Linked DNA regions of Caldalkalibacillus thermarum. The protein of the gene in region 1 binds, or shares a complex with, the protein of each later gene. Links are inferred from orthologs where the notes say so. Each region holds a gene or a part of one and is shown on either strand. Other genes may lie near its edges.

The links.
Region 2: the proteins of IEW48_RS02450 (region 1) and acsA are in contact, whole or in part, in a cryo-EM structure (PDB 9G7F), measured with the Bacillus subtilis proteins. The link is inferred for Caldalkalibacillus thermarum from one-to-one orthologs.

Annotation. Positions count from the first base shown.
Region 1 is NZ_BMKZ01000004.1:72-7,764, forward strand. What follows is about bases 498-3,224. They hold IEW48_RS02450 (GNAT family N-acetyltransferase), read left to right. Parts: upstream 498-1,408; coding sequence 1,409-2,041; downstream 2,042-3,224. Other genes in these bases: IEW48_RS02445 (Crp/Fnr family transcriptional regulator), read left to right, coding at 741-1,244; IEW48_RS02455 (acetoin utilization AcuB family protein), read left to right, coding at 2,113-2,826; IEW48_RS02460 (acetoin utilization protein AcuC), read left to right, coding at 2,807-3,224. Also shown: more of IEW48_RS02460, read left to right, coding at 3,225-4,000; IEW48_RS02465 (hypothetical protein), read right to left, coding at 4,089-4,283; IEW48_RS02470 (electron transfer flavoprotein subunit beta/FixA family protein), read left to right, coding at 4,584-5,411; IEW48_RS02475 (electron transfer flavoprotein subunit alpha/FixB family protein), read left to right, coding at 5,408-6,433; IEW48_RS02480 (FAD-dependent oxidoreductase), read left to right, coding at 6,426-7,693. UniProt on the Bacillus subtilis protein: Part of the acuABC operon, which is possibly involved in the breakdown of acetoin and butanediol. Acts as an acetyltransferase inactivating acetyl-CoA synthetase AcsA via acetylation at a Lys residue.
Region 2 is NZ_BMKZ01000024.1:514-10,389, forward strand. Bases 2,298-5,258 are described here. They hold acsA (acetate--CoA ligase), read left to right. Parts: upstream 2,298-2,888; coding sequence 2,889-4,628; downstream 4,629-5,258. Other genes in these bases: IEW48_RS10340 (hypothetical protein), read right to left, coding at 2,298-2,568; IEW48_RS10350 (DUF309 domain-containing protein), read right to left, coding at 4,711-5,232. Outside these bases: IEW48_RS10325 (Fpa/YlaN family protein), read left to right, coding at 179-463; IEW48_RS10330 (ornithine--oxo-acid transaminase), read left to right, coding at 648-1,844; IEW48_RS10335 (hypothetical protein), read right to left, coding at 1,880-2,065; more of IEW48_RS10340, read right to left, coding at 2,176-2,297; putative lipid II flippase FtsW, read left to right, coding at 5,526-6,707; pyc (pyruvate carboxylase), read left to right, coding at 6,673-9,876. UniProt on the Bacillus subtilis protein: Catalyzes the conversion of acetate into acetyl-CoA (AcCoA), an essential intermediate at the junction of anabolic and catabolic pathways. AcsA undergoes a two-step reaction.

The DNA.
Region 1 (7,693 bases):
ACTTTACTCCTTCGGAGTAGCTAGCTCTAGTTTTTCATAGAACTTTTTACACTACCGTCATTTAGATGGGTGACTTTAATCTATTATTTATTCTTGTCTAGATTTACTTTAGGCCAAAAATTTATTCTTGTCTGTGAGTACGATCACAGATATTGAGAATCATTATCATATATATTCTACTTCAGGAAATGATAATCTTTATATCTGGTTTTATATTTAACCGCTAAGTCAATATGAAGTATATCCGTTTGATCATGATTTATGCCTGCTTATGATCAGCGCTGTGGTTATTGGTTGTCAGCAGGAGATGAACGTTTCCACCTTTTGGTCAGACCTGTACGCTGAGTGAAACAATTGAGAATACTCTAATGCCTAGCGGAGCGAATGAAGAAGATTCGCCAAGGCCATTTGGATGCGGTCATATGAATATGGGTGACATGTTGAATGTGACACTCTCCGCGCCATTGAAGCAATTAAAGGAAGAACATGTTCCGTTGAGAAAAGCGATGGATGTATTTTATGCAACAGCCCAACGAAGAAAACGTGCTTTTTCCAATGGCTGAACGCATGTTGACAACGGAAGAAAAAGAGAAATTGCAACAGCAGTTTCAGTAACTAGTGTTTTGATCGGTAAAAAATGGGGTATCTTCTTACGTAAGCAAGGATACCCCATTAATTTTGGAGTGACACGCAGCGGAGGAGTTACTATGAGGTGTTAAATCCAAAGGAGTAGTGGAACAATGAAACTGAAACCGGGTCAAGTTTTGTTTCATCAAGGCGACACAGGCTCCCTTTATCACCTTAAAGAGGGCTTGCTTAAAATTGTCCGTGTGAAGGAGGATGGCACCTCCACACTGGTCAACCTGATTCTTCCGGGGGAAATTTTTCCCCATCATTCATTGTTGACACAAAAGGAGTATTTTGGCACCGCGGTTGCCCTTCTCAATAGTGAAGTGGAGATCATCACCAGTGACAGCTGGTATCACGAGCTGGACCAAAACCCGGAGCGCCTGAAAGAGATTGCTTTGGTGTTGCAGGAAAAATTAAGGATGATGCAGCAGCGGATTGACCAGCTGACGGCGGTGAAACCAGCGGAACGGTTTGAGCTAGCAGAACGGTGGTTCAGGCGTCATTTTCCCCATTTAGTGCTGGCCGATGTGCTCAACCAGGAAGAAATCGGCCAGTTCATCGGTGTGCGGCGTGAGACGGTCAACCGCTTGCTCAGGAAGCGTTGCCGTCCATAGCTCCCTAGAAAGTTGGGTGTGACTGCTGTCACAATTTGTTCAAGGAACGGCCTGAATCAGTGACAGATATCACTGTAACAAGCGAAGCGGGCCTTTAAAGTTTTAGATAGCTAAGAGACATGAGATAATAGAGGGAAAACAATCCTCATCGGGAGGAATTTATGGTGGAGCATACCAAAACTTTTTATCGTGATACCACTGAGTTTGAGGGGCGGACAATTAACATTCAAGGGCCGGTTACGCATGAAGAGCTTAAGGGTTATGATTTTCATGAAGGTTTAACGGCTTTCAGGCCGCCTGAACAGCAGTATAAAGCCTTGCTGTCGATTGCCCAATTGCCCGAGGCCCGCATTATTGTTTCCCTGGATGGCCATATGATTGTGGCTTATGTTACGTTTTTGTACCCCGATCCACTTGAAAGATGGTCGGAAGAAAAGATGGAAGATTTGCTGGAATTGGGGGCCATTGAGGTTGCCCCTCCTTACCGTAACATCGGGCTGGCCAAACGTATGCTGCAAGTGGCCTTCCGGGATGACGCCATGGAAGATTATATTGTCATCAGTACGGAGTATTACTGGCACTGGGATTTAAAGGGAACAGGTTTGTCTGTGTGGGAGTACCGCAAAGTGATGGAGAAGGTGATGGGCAGTGTGGGGCTGACCTGGTTTGCCACCGACGACCCCGAGATATGTTCCCATCCTGCCAATTGCTTAATGGCCCGGATTGGTAAACGTGTCCCCATGAGCTCCATTGAAAAGTTTGACCGCATGCGCTTTAAACGCCGGTTTATGTATTAGGCACGTAAGTATGACCATGCCAAATGGGCGTCGTTTTTTAACCGTTGTTTAAACACAAGGAGGCATAGGAGATGCAAATAGAAGAGGTGATGAAACGGAAGGTGATCACTGTCTCTCCAAGCACAACCATTAGGGAAGCCAGGCGTTTGTGTCAGGAACACCGCATACGCCATCTCCCGGTGGTCGAGGGGGAGACGCTGGTGGGGATTATTTCTGACCGGGATTTGCGGGACGCCCTTCCTTCTGTGATCCACAAAGAAGTTGAAGTGGACGACATATATCAACATCCGGTTTCATCCGTCATGAAAAAAGATGTGATCACCATTCATCCTTTAGATTTTATTGAAGAAGCAGCGTTAACGCTGTATACAGCCAAAATCGGCTGTTTGCCAGTTGTCAGCCAGGGGAAACTGGTGGGCATCGTCACGGAATCCGATATTCTCCATTCCCTGGTAGAATTGATGGGTGTAGACCGGCCCAGTTCATATCTTAAAATCGAGGTGGACGATACCACTGGGCGTCTGGCCGATGTAGCCCAGATTATTAAAGAGTGTCATGTCAATATTTCCAATGTGTATGTTTACCCCAGCAAGAAAAAAGGCAAGAAAAATCTTAGTTTCAGGGTAGAGACTATCGATCCCCGCCCCATCATTGAACGGATTGAACAGCATGGTTTCCGGGTGATCTGGCCGGAAAAGCTGGACGTGAAGCACAACGCACAGGAAAAAACTCAGCAAAGAATGAAAGCAAAGGAGCAAAACAATGATGGGTCGGCCAACCTCTAAGCCTATCTTCATTTACAGCGAAGCGGTGCTCAACTATTTTTTTCATGATGAGCATCCTTTCAACCAGAAGCGGATCGCTTTAACCAAACAATTGCTGGAATGTTGTGGATTTTTAATCCCGGACCAGGTGCGTGCTCCCCGCATGGCCACCGATGAGGAGCTCTTGCTTGTCCACGACAGGGAGTATATTGAAGCGGTTAAAAAGGCGAGTCAAGTGTCAGGGCAGTCTTCTCCCGGACAGGAGCATCCCGAATTCCATCCTTTCGGCTTAGGAACTGAAGATACCCCTCTTTTTCCTGACATGCACCGGCAAGCAGTATTGGCGGTGGGCGGAACCTTGCTGGGGGCGGAGTTGATCGCCCAAGGCCGTACCAAACGCGTCCTCAATCTGGCCGGGGGATTGCATCATGCCCAGCGGGGAAAGGCCTCTGGATTTTGCATCTATAATGACTGTGCCGTGGCTATTGAGTATGTGCGCAGGCAATATGACATGAAGGTGCTGTATATTGACACCGATGCCCATCATGGCGATGGGGTGCAGTGGATCTTTTACCATGATCCTCATGTGTTTACCTTTTCCATTCACGAAACGGGCCGCTACTTATATCCTGGTACGGGTCATGTCAACGAAAAGGGCATTGGCGAAGGGTATGGTTATTGCTTAAACTTGCCGGTCGATGCCTTTACTCAGGACGCGTCCTGGCTGGATTGTTTTGAAAGGGGTTTAGAAGCCGTGCTTCAGTTTTTTAAGCCGGATATCATTATCAGCCAGCACGGCTGTGATGCCCATTTTTATGATCCGCTGACCCATTTGGCAGGGTCCATGTCGATCTATGTCCGTATGCCTGAGTTGATCAAGCAGGCAGCCGAAACCTATACGGGAGGAAAATGGCTGGCCGTTGGTGGCGGGGGGTATGACATCTACCGTGTTGTACCCCGTGCTTGGGGATTGTTGTGGATGGTCATGAACGATGTGCCAGTCAAGCAAGGGCCATTGCCTGAATCTTGGCTGTCTGCTGTCAGGGCTCATGTTAATGGCCCGGTGCCTGCTTTATGGCTGGATGAGGAAGAGGTGCTGCCTGTTATCCCCCGTCAGAAGGAGATTGAGGAGAAGAACCGGCTCATGCTTAAGCAAGCCTTATCCTACTTGCGCCAGCAAGTGGGACCACACTAGCCCAAAACCACCTAAAAAGTGATTTCATAAAAATAAATAAAACAGATGTAATAAACGATGCAGGGGAATGTTTTTCCCCTGTTCTTGATCATGGTGCACATGGATGCCGGGGGTCGATCCGTTGTCTGGCTGTCCAATATTCATCCTTTATCAGTTCATCGTAAAGCTCCAGGCTGCTGAAACCATCTTCCCACAATACATAACAATCCTTCTCATGCACTTTGATCACCACACCCAGTGTGCCATCTATTCTAAATCTGACCACGTCCCCTACCTGAAGCACGATTTCCCCCTCCTTTGGCTTTTGTCGTAAACAGATGCCTGTTTTTCATTAGGCTGTTCTGTTTCCAATTTAGCAGGGAGGATCCCGCCAAGCAGTTATATTTGTCACCTTGGCTGTCATGTTCTCAGAATTGTCGATTTTTTATTTTTGAAATTATTCGTGATTTATATCACAGGCAACTGAGTGCTGCTTTGTTAAGATGAACAAGGAGCAAGCTTGTCTCAGCCTTGGCTGTCTATGCCAGGCTTGAAGAAGATGGCCGGGAAATGTGCCCAGATGAGGAGAGGAGCGTGATAAGAGATGCACATTGTCGTTTGTATCAAGCAGGTGCCGGATACCAAAGTGATTAAAATGAATCCCAAAACCAAAACCATAGACCGGGCCAGTGCACCTGCCATTTTGAATCCGTATGATGCCCATGCGGTGGAAGAAGCAGTCCGCCTGAAGCAGCGTTATGGGGGAACTGTTTCTGTCCTGACCATGGGACCGCCCCCTGCGGTGAAAGCGATCAAAAAGTGTATTGAAATCGGTGCCGATGACGGTTACATGATTTCCGACCGGGCCTTCGCCGGAGCGGATACCCTGGCGACCAGTTATGCTTTGAGCAAGGCATTAGAGAAAATCTCCACAATTAAACCGATTGACTTGATTTTATGCGGCAAGATGAGCATTGACGGTGATACCGGTCAGGTGGGTCCGGGCATTGCCCGCCGGCTGGACATTCCACCCTTAACAGCGGTGAAAAAGATTGCAGAGCTTAACCTTAAAGACCGGTATATCATCGTGCACCGCAAGCTGGAGGATGGCTATGAAGTGGTTCAGTCTTGCCTGCCTTGCCTGTGTGCAGTTGAAAAAGAGATTAACGACCTCTCCTATGCCCCGTTGCCCAACATGATCAAGGCGGCCCGTTACCAGCCTCAAATCTGGTCTGTGGATGATTTGGAGGATGTGGACCGCAAACAACTGGGCTTAAAGGGATCGCCAACGGTGGTTGGTAAAATATGGACCCCTGAAAAACCTCAAGGAGGCACCCTGTTGGAGGGGGACATACAGGAGCAGGTGCAGCAACTGCTAGATATTGTCCTGCAAAAAAGAGAGTTGTTCACTGAACGGGAGGGAGTCCGATGAATCTGGATGAGTTTAAAGGCGTCTGGGTGTTTATAGAACAGCGTGATCGTGAGGTGGCTCCCGTTTCCTTGGAGCTCCTCGGTGCCGGGCGGGCTTTGGCTGACAAACGGGGAGTGGAGCTGGCCGGTATTTTAATCGGCCACAATGTGAAAGACTTAACAAATACACTGTTTCAGTATGGTGCTGACAAGGTTTATGTCTATGATGCTCCCATCTTCAGCCAGTACCGCACCGAACCGTACATGCACGCCGTGGTGGAGGCCTGTCGCAAATATAAGCCTGAAATCATGCTGTACGGGGCCACCTCAACAGGGAAAGATCTGGCCAGTGCTGTGGCCACTGATCTGGCCACGGGATTGACGGCTGACTGCACCATGTTGGATGTTGATCCGGAGACTGGCTTGCTTGAAGCCAGCCGTCCGGCCTTTGGGGGCAACATTATGGCCACGATTTTATGCAAAAAGCATCGGCCCCAAATGGCCACGGTGCGTCCCAAAGTGATGAAAGCCCTTGCTCCTGAACCGGGCAGACGGGGCCAAGTGGTTGAGGAGCAAATCACCTTAACAGAAGATGAGGTGCGGACCAAAGTACTGGAAGTGGTCAGAGAGACAACCAAGCGGCCCCGCCTGGACGAAGCGGATATTATTGTCGCCGGAGGCAAAGGCTTGAAGGATGCTGAAGGCTTTCAGCTTTGCTATAAGTTAGCCGAGGTGTTGGGTGCTTCGGTCGGCGCCAGCCGGGATGCTGTAGAGGCGGGGTGGATTGATCATCACCACCAAATTGGGCAGACCGGGGTGACCGTCACCCCAAAAATCTACTTTGCTATCGGCATTTCAGGTGCCATTCAGCATGTGGTGGGCATGCAAAACTCAGAATTGATCATTGCTATCAATAATGATCCCAACGCGCCCATCTTTCAAACCTGCCATTACGGCATTGTCGGTGATGCTTTCGAGGTCGTACCGGCGTTGATTGCAGCCTTTAAAGAGGCTCTCTACAGAGAGGAGGTTCAACATGCCTGAAAAATTTGATTGTATCATTGTGGGAGCCGGACCTGCTGGTGTGTCTTGTGCCTATACGCTGGCCAAAGCAGGATTGGATGTGTTGATCATTGAGCGGGGGGAATATCCTGGAGCCAAAAATGTCATGGGTGGTGTGTTGTACCGCAAAATGCTGGACGACATCATCCCGGGTTTTTACAAGGAGGCTCCGCTGGAGAGGCCGGTGGTGGAGCAGCGCTTTATGCTGCTGGATCGGGAATCGGCTGTCACATTCAGCTATAAGGGTTTGGAATGGGCCAGGGAGCCGTACAACTGTTTTACGGTGCTCAGGGCCAAGTTTGATCAATGGTTTGCCCAGAAAGCAGTTGAAGCCGGGGCCTTGCTCGTTAACGAAACAGTGGTCAAGGAATGTATTGTCCAAGACGGACGGGTGGTTGGCGTGCGTACCGACCGTCCTGATGGAGATGTTTACGCCGATGTAGTTGTGTTGGCTGACGGTGTGAACTCTCTGTTAGCCAAATCATTGGGATTTCATAAGGAATGGCAACCTGATGAAGTGGCTTTAGCTACCATGGAAGTGCTTAAACTGGACAAGGCTGCCATTGAAGCACGTTTTAATCTGGAGCCGAACCAGGGTTGTACCATTGAGATTTTTGGAGATGCCACCCAGGGCATTTTGGGCACCGGTTTTGTCTACACCAACAAGGACAGCATCAATGTTGGCGTTGGTGCCTTATTGTCTGGTTTGATCAAACATAAGCTGAAACCGTACGAACTGTTGGAACGGCTGAAACAGCATCCCCTGATTCAGCCCTTGATCGCTGGCAGTGAGCCTCAGGAATATCTGGCACACCTCATTCCAGAAGGAGGCTGGCGTTCCATGCCCAAACTGGTGGGTCATGGGGTGCTGGTCGTGGGAGATGCGGCCCAGCTGGTCAATTCCATCCACCGGGAGGGATCCAACCTGGCCATGACTTCCGGAGTACTGGCTGCCGAGGCCATCATGACGGCCAAAGAGCTGAATGATTTTTCGGAGAATGTTCTGGACAGTTACCGTGTTAATCTGTTAAACAGCTATGTTGGACAGGACTTGAAAAAGTACAAAGATACCACCCGTCACTTTGAACGTTTCCCGCAATACTTTGAACAGTATATCCCTATGCTGAACAGGGCAGCCAGCCACTTCTTCACGGTGGATGGCACACCAAAAAAAGAAATACAAAAGCAGTTGATCCGCCAGTTGGGGACGGTTGGAGAACGGTTTAAAATCGCGCGGGATAT
Region 2 (9,876 bases), on another replicon or contig:
CAAGAGAGTACCCTCAAACAATGAATCCGCTTACATCCATGATGGGGATAAAAAACTCTGCCCGGAAATACTTGACTCACACTTTTGACCCTCCTTCCTTGAAATTTTTAATATTAACGCGTATTATTAAGGATAGGAGTAGGACATGGGAACGGAGGGAACGAGATTGTCAACCGATATGGCAACACATACGAAAGAAAAAGCCTTGGCTTTACTTAAGCAAGATGCCGAGAAAATTTTAAAGTTAATCTCGGTGCAAATGGATCACTTAACCATGCCCCAGTGTCCTCTGTATGAAGAAGTATTAGACACGCAAATGTTCGGTTTATCACGTGAAATAGATTTTGCCATCCGCCTAGGGCTTATTTCCGAAGAAACCGGAAAGCAGATCCTCTCCGAGCTAGAACAGCGCCTCGCCCAGTTACATGAGGCGTACGAACAGCAAAATGGTAAAGGATTATAATAGGCTAAAGGATCGTGATAGATGGAAAGCGTTGGCTACCTGGGAAGGTAGCTTTTTTGCTTTTTATAGGTTTTAAAGGAATATTTCAGTTTAGGGGACCTATTTGTATTCAGCTGCAAGATTTTGCTAAGATGTAAGGGGAGTGTTTCTGGACTTTTAGCGGAAAGGAGGGATGATAGACAAAATGAGTGGGTCCAAGCAAATTATAGAGCAAACTGAACGTTACGGTGCAAAGAATTATTTGCCGTTACCCATTGTGATTTCCAAAGCAGAGGGTGTATGGATTGAAGATCCGGAGGGCAACAAATATATGGATATGTTAAGTGCCTATTCGGCCTTAAACCAGGGTCACCGTCACCCCAAAATTATTCGGGCTTTAAAAGAACAAGCGGACCGGGTTACCCTTACTTCACGGGCGTTTTATCATGACCGTCTGGGTGAATTTTATGAGAAAATTGTCGCCGTAACCGGAAAAGAGATGGTCTTGCCCATGAATACCGGGGCTGAAGCGGTGGAAACAGCAATCAAAGCGGTTCGGCGCTGGGCTTACCAGGTCAAGCAAGTCCCTGAAAACCAGGCGGAGATCATTGTCTGTGAGGGCAACTTCCACGGGCGAACCATCACAGTGACATCATTCTCTTCCGAAGAAGGATACCGTCGTGGGTTTGGCCCTTTTACACCAGGGTTTAAAATCATCCCTTACGGAGATGCTGAGGCGCTAAGGCGAGCGATTACACCCCGTACGGCAGCTTTCCTGGTGGAACCCATTCAGGGTGAAGCGGGCATTATTATTCCTCCTGAAGGGTATTTGCGGGAGGTTCGCCGTATATGTGATGAGCACAACATCTTGTTTGTAGCCGATGAGATCCAAACAGGTTTTGGCCGGACAGGGAAGATGTTTGCTTGCGACTGGGAGGATGTGAAACCGGACATCTATATTCTGGGCAAGGCACTAGGAGGGGGCGTGTTCCCCATCTCTGCCGTCAGTGCTGACCGGGATGTGCTAGGTGTGTTTGACCCTGGTTCCCATGGTTCTACATTTGGAGGCAATCCCCTTGGCTGTGCTTGTGCCATTGCGGCTTTGGAAGTGATTGAAGAAGAAAATCTTGTTGACCGTTCATTAAAGTTGGGAGCGTATTTGATGTCCAAATTACAGGAACTCCGTAATCCAAAGATCAAAGAAATCCGTGGCAAGGGATTGTTCATTGGCATCGAACTGACCGAGCCGGCCCGTCCCTATTGCGAAGCCCTAAAGGAACAAGGGCTCTTGTGCAAAGAAACCCATGAACATACCATCCGCCTGGCTCCGCCGCTCATTATCAAAGAAGAAGAATTGGATTGGGCTTTTGAGCGCATTAAGGCCGTTTTACAGCCTGCTTAAAAATCACGAAACAAAAAGAGAGGTAGCTCTGCCGGCTATCTCTCTTCTTGTTTTGTGGGGGAAGTGCGGTTAACTTCTTCCGATAACTCCCGAGCTTCTTCAATTAATCCGTTGTCCAACGTCACTTGTCCGCCACCCAGGCCCTCATTAATCATCCGGTCAATATCCACAAAATAGCGGTCACGCCCTTCGTGATCAGGATCATGATTGCGTTTAGCCATGCTTTCACCTCCTGTGTCAGTTCATAGTATGCCAATGTTTGTTAGACTCCATGTGCGAGCATAGGCTAGATTCTTTTTCCTCCAGAAGCATAAAAAGACCATGCCTTGGTTCAAGACATGGTTTCCGAATGGTTTGCTTCTGCTAATGGTTCGGATTGTTGCAGGGAGCGGTAAATGGAGACCGCCTCTTCAATATCCTCCTGGTTAAAGGCGTTGAGGAACTTTTTGGTATCGTTAAAGTACAAGCGCTGGGCATTGACAAAACCGTGATGCTTCATTAAAACCAGCAAAGCGACCAGATGGTAAAAGGGAATGCCTGTCTGTTCAGGATCATAAATCCCTTTTTCTTGCACATATGTATCAAAATAACGTACATAGGTGACAGTTAATGTCCGTTTTTCACCAAGATGATCATAGACCACTTCAGATTCGTTAAATTGGTCTTCCATTGTGGTGGGTAACGCCTTTTCGTATTCAAACCCTGAACATTTATAGATCTTCAACTTTCCACCTCCCTTGGCAAACCCCTGCTCTTTCACATTATACCAAAAAGGCTTTAGAAGAAAAATGGAGGGAATGGTACTTTTGTTTTAAGCAAACCATTAGACGGTGTTTGAACACATTTCAGACTTCAGTGCTCACGTTTCGGACCGCAGGTATGGAAAATTGAGAAAAAATCAATAAAATATATGAATAAGCAAGCGTTTACATTTTATAATAAGATAAATGTTGGCATTTAAAAAAACATTCCATATAGTCTATTCTAATGGTAGACAAACATTTTTATCTTATGTTGAGTATGACAAGGGGAGGAGTGTTGGCTATGAAAACAGAAACGATTGAAGTACAAGGAGCGGGGTTTAACCTTCAGGATTATGAGGAAGCCAGACGCACATTTTCTTGGTCTGATGTGGAAAAAGCGTTTTCCTGGTATGAGACTGGTAAAGTGAATATGGCTTATGAAGCCATTGACCGTCACGCTGAAGGGAAGCGCAGAGACAAGGTAGCCCTGTACTACAGCGATGCCAACAGAGATGAGCAATATACTTTCCAGGAGATGAAGGAAAAGTCAAATCAGGCTGCCAACGTCCTGAAAAAATTAGGTATTCAGAAAGGTGACCGGGTGTTTATTTTCATGCCCCGTTCACCGGAGTTGTATTTCAGCTTGCTTGGGGCCATCAAATTGGGGGCAATTGTTGGGCCGTTATTTGAGGCCTTTATGGAAGGGGCGGTTAGAGACCGTCTGGAAAATGCCGAAGCTGTTGCGCTGGTCACCACACCTGAACTGTTACCCCGTGTGCCGAGTAAAGATTTGCCTGCTTTGAAACACATTGTCCTGGTTGGGGAAAACATTGACCTTGACCAATTTAAACAAGATCATCCGACAGTGACCTTCCATGATTTTCATAAGGAAATGGCTGAAGCGTCCACAGAGTTTGACATCGTCTGGGTGGATAAAGAAGATCCGCTTATTTTACACTATACTTCCGGTTCTACTGGAAAGCCAAAAGGGGTTCTGCATGTACACTACGCCATGCTGCAACACTATCAGACCGGCAAATGGGTGCTTGATTTGAAAGAAGATGATGTTTATTGGTGTACCGCAGACCCGGGCTGGGTGACCGGCACATCATACGGCATCTTTGCCCCTTGGCTCAATGGTGTGACCAATGTCATCCGGGGCGGCCGTTTCAGCCCAGAAGATTGGTATTACACCATTGAAAAATATAAAGTCACAGTCTGGTACAGTGCACCGACCGCTTTCCGCATGCTAATGGGAGCGGGAGAAGCTGTGGCAGAGCGTTATGACCTGTCCTCCCTGCGTCATATTTTAAGCGTGGGTGAACCGCTTAATCCGGAGGTGATCCGCTGGGGGTTACAAGTGTATAAACGGCGGATTCACGATACCTGGTGGATGACGGAAACAGGCGGGATGATGATTTGCAACTATCCGTGCATGGAGATCAGACCCGGTTCCATGGGCAAGCCATTCCCCGGAATTGAAGCAGACATTATTGATGACGAAGGCAATCCGCTGCCACCTTATCAGATGGGCAATCTGGCTATTAAGGCCGGTTGGCCGTCCATGATGAGAAAGATTTGGAAAAATGAAGAGAAATATAATGAGTATTTCCGCATTAAAGGCTGGTACATTTCCGGTGATTCCGCATACAAGGATGAAGACGGTTATTTCTGGTTCCAGGGACGTGTGGATGATGTCATTATGACATCAGGCGAACGTGTTGGTCCATTTGAGGTGGAAAGCAAGCTTGTTGAACATCCTGCTGTGGCAGAAGCAGGAGTGATCGGCAAACCTGACCCTGTCCGGGGTGAGATTATTAAGGCCTTCGTCTCACTAAGAGCAGGTTATGAGCCGTCAGAGGAGCTGAAGGAAGAAATTCGGCAATTTGTCAAAAAGGGCTTGGCTGCCCATGCGGCTCCCCGTGAGATTGAGTTTAGAGATAAATTGCCCAAAACCCGCAGCGGAAAAATTATGCGCCGGGTGCTGAAAGCTTGGGAGCTGGGCTTGCCAACCGGCGACCTGTCCACCATGGAAGATTAAGGCGGTAGGATAAAGATAAGCAATAAAAAAGGGTGCCAATCTGGCATCCTTTTTTGTGAGCTTATGAGGTCTATAAAGCTTATCAGGTTTTGCGCTGCTTTGCCTTGCGCTTCTTCTGCCATTCCCGTTCCCTGATCACATCGCTGCGGTCACGAAGCTTATGTTTATGGATGAGAAATGCATTGTCTGGATCACTGTCTTTTCCCCAGGTTAAGTTTTTCTCCTGGCAAACCTGCCGGCAGTGTTGCAACAACTGGTGATCTGTAATAGGCAAATTAAGGCTTGTATAAGCTTTCCGCTGCTGTACATCATTTAACCGCTCACTGATCTGCTTTAAAAGTGCCGCCGGATCCAGGCCTAGTTTTTGAACAGCTGCTTTTTCCTTGCCTAAAATCTGCCGGGCACTGGCCAGCATTTTGGCTGCGCCATTGAAATTGCCCCGGCGATGATGATACAGTCCCACTGCCAACTGAATCAGCCCGACCCATACTTTTTCCCGGTCAGGCTGGCTTTTCCAATATTCTTCCAATACCTCATGGCACTCAAAGTAGTCCCGGCTGCCATGAAAATGAACCAGATAATCCACATAAGCTTTTGGATACAAGGGAATTCCCCCGCCGTCTCTTTTTCCGTATGCTCATTTATTATAACATACTTAAAGTTGTACAGGGAGGTTATGGGGAGAGTCTCTGAAGTGAGTCTTAACTCATGAGCGATTTTCCGCCAGAACACTCATAATCGCATGGTTCATGCTTTCGACCCCGGCATCACTGGGCTTAATTTTAACTTGTCCCATCCCGGTCTGTTTATGTTAAAATAAGCCTAACACCAATCATTTGAGCAGGATAGCCCTGTCATGAAACACACAGGTTGAGATAAGGGGAGCGTTGTGACAACATGAGCGAAACCCGGTTAGACCTTGAACAACACTCTGAGCTGGGGCGGCCAGATTTTATCATACTGATTGTTACGCTGATCTTGCTAGGTTTTGGTTTGGTTATGATTTACAGCTCCAGCCACCATATCGCTTATTGGGAACACCAAGACAGTGCGTATTTCCTTAAAAGACAATTAGTGTGGGCTTTTTTGGGCCTGTTGATGTTATACATAACGATGAACATCCCTTACCGTTTGTACAGGAAACTGGTGCCCGTTATTTTGCTTGTCTTACTGGTTATGATGGTGCTTGTGCTGGTTCCCGGATTTGGACTTAAAGAAAAAGGGGCTCAGCGCTGGCTCAATTTAGGGGTGGTAACCTTACAGCCATCCGAATTTGTTAAGCTGGGCTTGATTATGTACTTGGCTTCCATATATTCTAAAAAACAAGGGTATATCTCCCAATTTAAACGGGGTGTGCTTCCTCCGTTGGTGATTGTCGGGCTCTTTTTTGGTTTAACTTTGTTGCAACGGGATCTGGGAACTGCTTCTATGCTCATGTTGTTTACTTTTGTCATCCTGTTTTGTGCTGGCGCCAGAATGCGGCATATGTTGGCCCTTGGGTTGATGGGCTTTTTGATGGTGGGTATTTTTGCCGTGACCCAGCCATACCGATTGGAACGGCTGACCGCCTTTCTGGATCCGTGGGCGGATCCGCTGGACACAGGCTATCATACGATACAGTCCTTATATGCCATTGGGAATGGTGGTTTATGGGGGATGGGGTTTAATAACAGCATCCAAAAACAGTTTTATCTTCCCGAACCCCATACCGATTTTATCTTTGCTGTGGTTGCTGAGGAGTGGGGGCTGGTAGGCGTCATCGGAGTCCTGCTTGCTTACCTCGTGCTGATTTTAAGGGGTATTCAGCTTTCCCTTCACGCTCCCGACGCCTTCGGTATGTTGTTAGGGATTGGAATTTCAGGGATGATTGGCATTCAAGCCCTGATTAACATTGGTGTAGTGTCTGGATTGCTGCCTGTCACTGGATTAACGCTTCCTTTTTTAAGTTATGGTGGATCATCCCTGTTACTTAATCTGGTTTCAACAGGGATTTTACTTAATATATCCCGCTATGCAGTACAGAACAGGAGAAAGGAGAGTCACCATGAACAAAACCCATCTCAGACAGAGACCCTTTAACAAGGTCTTGGTGGCCAACCGCGGGGAAATTGCGATCCGCATATTCCGGGCTTGCACAGAGCTCAATATCCGCACGGTGGCCATTTACTCTGAGGAAGACCGGACAAGCTTGCACCGCTTTAAAGCGGATGAAGCTTACCTGGTGGGTAAAGGCAAAGGTCCCATTGAAGCCTATCTAGACATTGAAGGCATTATTGAAATAGCAAAACGTCATGATGTGGATGCCATCCATCCTGGATATGGCTTCTTGTCCGAAAATGCCACGTTTGCCCGCCGCTGCGAGGAAGAGGGGATCGTTTTCATCGGTCCGAAACCGGAGCATATTCAGATCTTTGGCGATAAGGTCCAGGCCAGAAAACAGGCTATTGAAGCCGGATTGCCTGTGATTCCCGGCACGGAGGAACCGGTTTCATCGTTGCAAGAAGTCTTGCTTTTTGCCAAGGAACATGGCTATCCCTTTATTATTAAGGCTGCCTCCGGAGGGGGCGGACGCGGCATGCGCATTGTCAACAGCCGGGAAGAGGTGGAAGAGGCGTTCAATCGTGCCCGCTCCGAAGCGCGTGCCTCGTTCGGTAGTGGGGATGTTTATTTGGAAAAATATATTGAACGTCCCAAGCATATTGAAGTTCAAATTTTGGGTGATGCACAGGGCCATATTGTGCATCTGTTTGAGCGGGACTGCTCCGTCCAACGGCGTTATCAAAAGCTGGTTGAAGTCGCTCCCAGCGTGGCACTGGATGAGCGTTTGAGGCAGGAAATTTGTGAGGCAGCCGTTCGTTTGATGAAAAATGTAAATTATGTGAATGCTGGAACCGTTGAATTCCTGGTGGACAAAGACGGCCAATTTTACTTTATTGAAGTGAATCCGCGGGTGCAGGTTGAACATACGATTACAGAATTGATTACCGGTATAGATATCGTTCAATCCCAAATTATGATTGCTACCGGTTATTCACTGCACGATGAACCCCTTAATATTCCCCGGCAGGAAGACATTAGTTACAGGGGTTATGCCATTCAATGCCGTGTCACCACAGAAGATCCGGCTAACAACTTTATGCCCGATACCGGGAAGCTCTTAGCTTACCGAACGGCCGGGGGCTTTGGCACACGCCTGGATGCGGGGAACGGTTTTCCAGGAGCTGTTATTTCTCCCCATTACGATTCATTGCTGGTTAAAATCTCAACCTGGGCGATCACTTACGAACAAGCGGCCAGCAAAATGTTGCGAAACTTGAAAGAATTTCGCATCCGCGGTGTCAAAACCAATATTCCTTTCCTGGAAAACGTGGTACAACATGAAGCATTCCTGCGAGGGGAGTATGACACTTCTTTTGTGGACAACACCCCTGAATTATTTGTCTTCCCGGAACGCCGGGACCGGGGAACGAAACTGTTGCAATATATTGGGGAAACCATTGTCAACGGTTTTCCAGGGCTGGAAAAAGTGGAGAAAAAACCGAACTTTCCTAACCCCCGCGTTCCGGTGACGTCATACAAAGATCCTTATCCTGAGGGGACCAAACAGATTTTGGATCAACAAGGGCCAGAAGGACTGGTCAACTGGATTAAGGATCAGAAACGTTTGCTTTTGACCGACACCACCTTCAGGGATGCCCATCAATCTCTGTATGCCACCCGTTTCCGGACCTATGACATGCTGCGCGTGGCGGAAGCAACGGGTAAATTGGTCTCCAATCTATTCTCGCTGGAAATGTGGGGAGGAGCCACCTTTGATGTCAGCATGCGTTTTTTGAAGGAAGACCCGTGGGAGAGATTGAGGCGGTTGCGGGAAAAAGTGCCCAATGTGCTGTTTCAGATGCTGTTGCGCGGAGCCAATGCGGTAGGTTACACCAATTATCCGGATAACGTCATTAAGGAATTTGTCAAGGCATCCGCTGAAAACGGCATTGATGTATTCCGTATTTTTGACAGCTTGAACTGGCTGGAAGGGATGAGGCTGGCCATCGAGGCTGTCAGAGAAAACGGAAAAATTGCCGAAGCGAGCATTTGTTACACCGGTGACATTCATGATCCGTCGCGGAGTAAGTATGATCTGAAATATTATGTCAATCTGGCCAAGGAGCTGGAAAAAGCGGGGGCCCACATTTTGGGTATTAAAGACATGGCTGGTTTGTTAAAACCCTATGCCGCTTATGATCTGATTTCAGCATTAAAAGAGGCCGTTGATATCCCCATTCACCTGCATACCCATGACACGAGCGGGAACGGCGTGGCCATGTACCTTAAAGCGGCGGAAGCCGGGGTAGATATTGTTGATTGTGCCATCAGCTCCATGTCAGGCCTGACTTCCCAGCCCAGCATGAACGCATTGGTGGCTGCCTTAAAGGGTCAAGACCGGGACACTGAAGTGGATTTGGCCAACTTGGAGAAATTGAGCCGCTATTGGGAAGATGTGCGCCGTTACTATCAAGGGTTTGACGCCGGTCTTTTGTCCACCAGCACGGAAGTTTACCAGCATGAAATGCCCGGTGGCCAATACACCAACCTCCAACAGCAGGCTAAAGCTGTCGGACTGGCGGACCGCTGGGAAGAAGTGAAAGAGATGTACAGCCGGGTCAATATGCTTTTTGGAGATATTGTCAAGGTGACCCCTTCTTCCAAGGTGGTGGGCGACATGGCCCTGTTCATGGTCCAGAACAACTTAACCGAAGAGGATGTGCTTGAACGGGGCGAGTCCATTGACTTTCCTGATTCAGTGGTTCAGTTCTTCCAAGGTTACCTGGGCCAGCCCTATCAGGGTTTCCCGAAGCGTTTGCAACAAGTGATTCTTAAGGGAAAAGAACCGATTACCTGCCGGCCCGGTGAACTGCTGGATCCTATCGATTTTGAGCAGGTACAGCGCGAACTGGAGGAAAAATTTGAGCGTTCCTTCAGCAAGGAAGAGGTCCTGTCCTATGTCCTTTACCCTCAAGTTTTTGAGGAGTTTGAACGGCACCGCCAGCAGTATGGGGATGTCTCGGTTCTGGATACGCCAACCTTCTTCTACGGATTGCGCCTTGGAGAAGAAGTGGCGGTTGAAATCGAACAAGGAAAAACGTTAATTGTCTCCCTTGTCTCTGTGGGAGAGGTTCAGGCAGACGGAACAAGAACCATTTATTTTGAATTAAATGGTCAGCCCCGTGAAATCCGGGTGGTGGATGAGTCA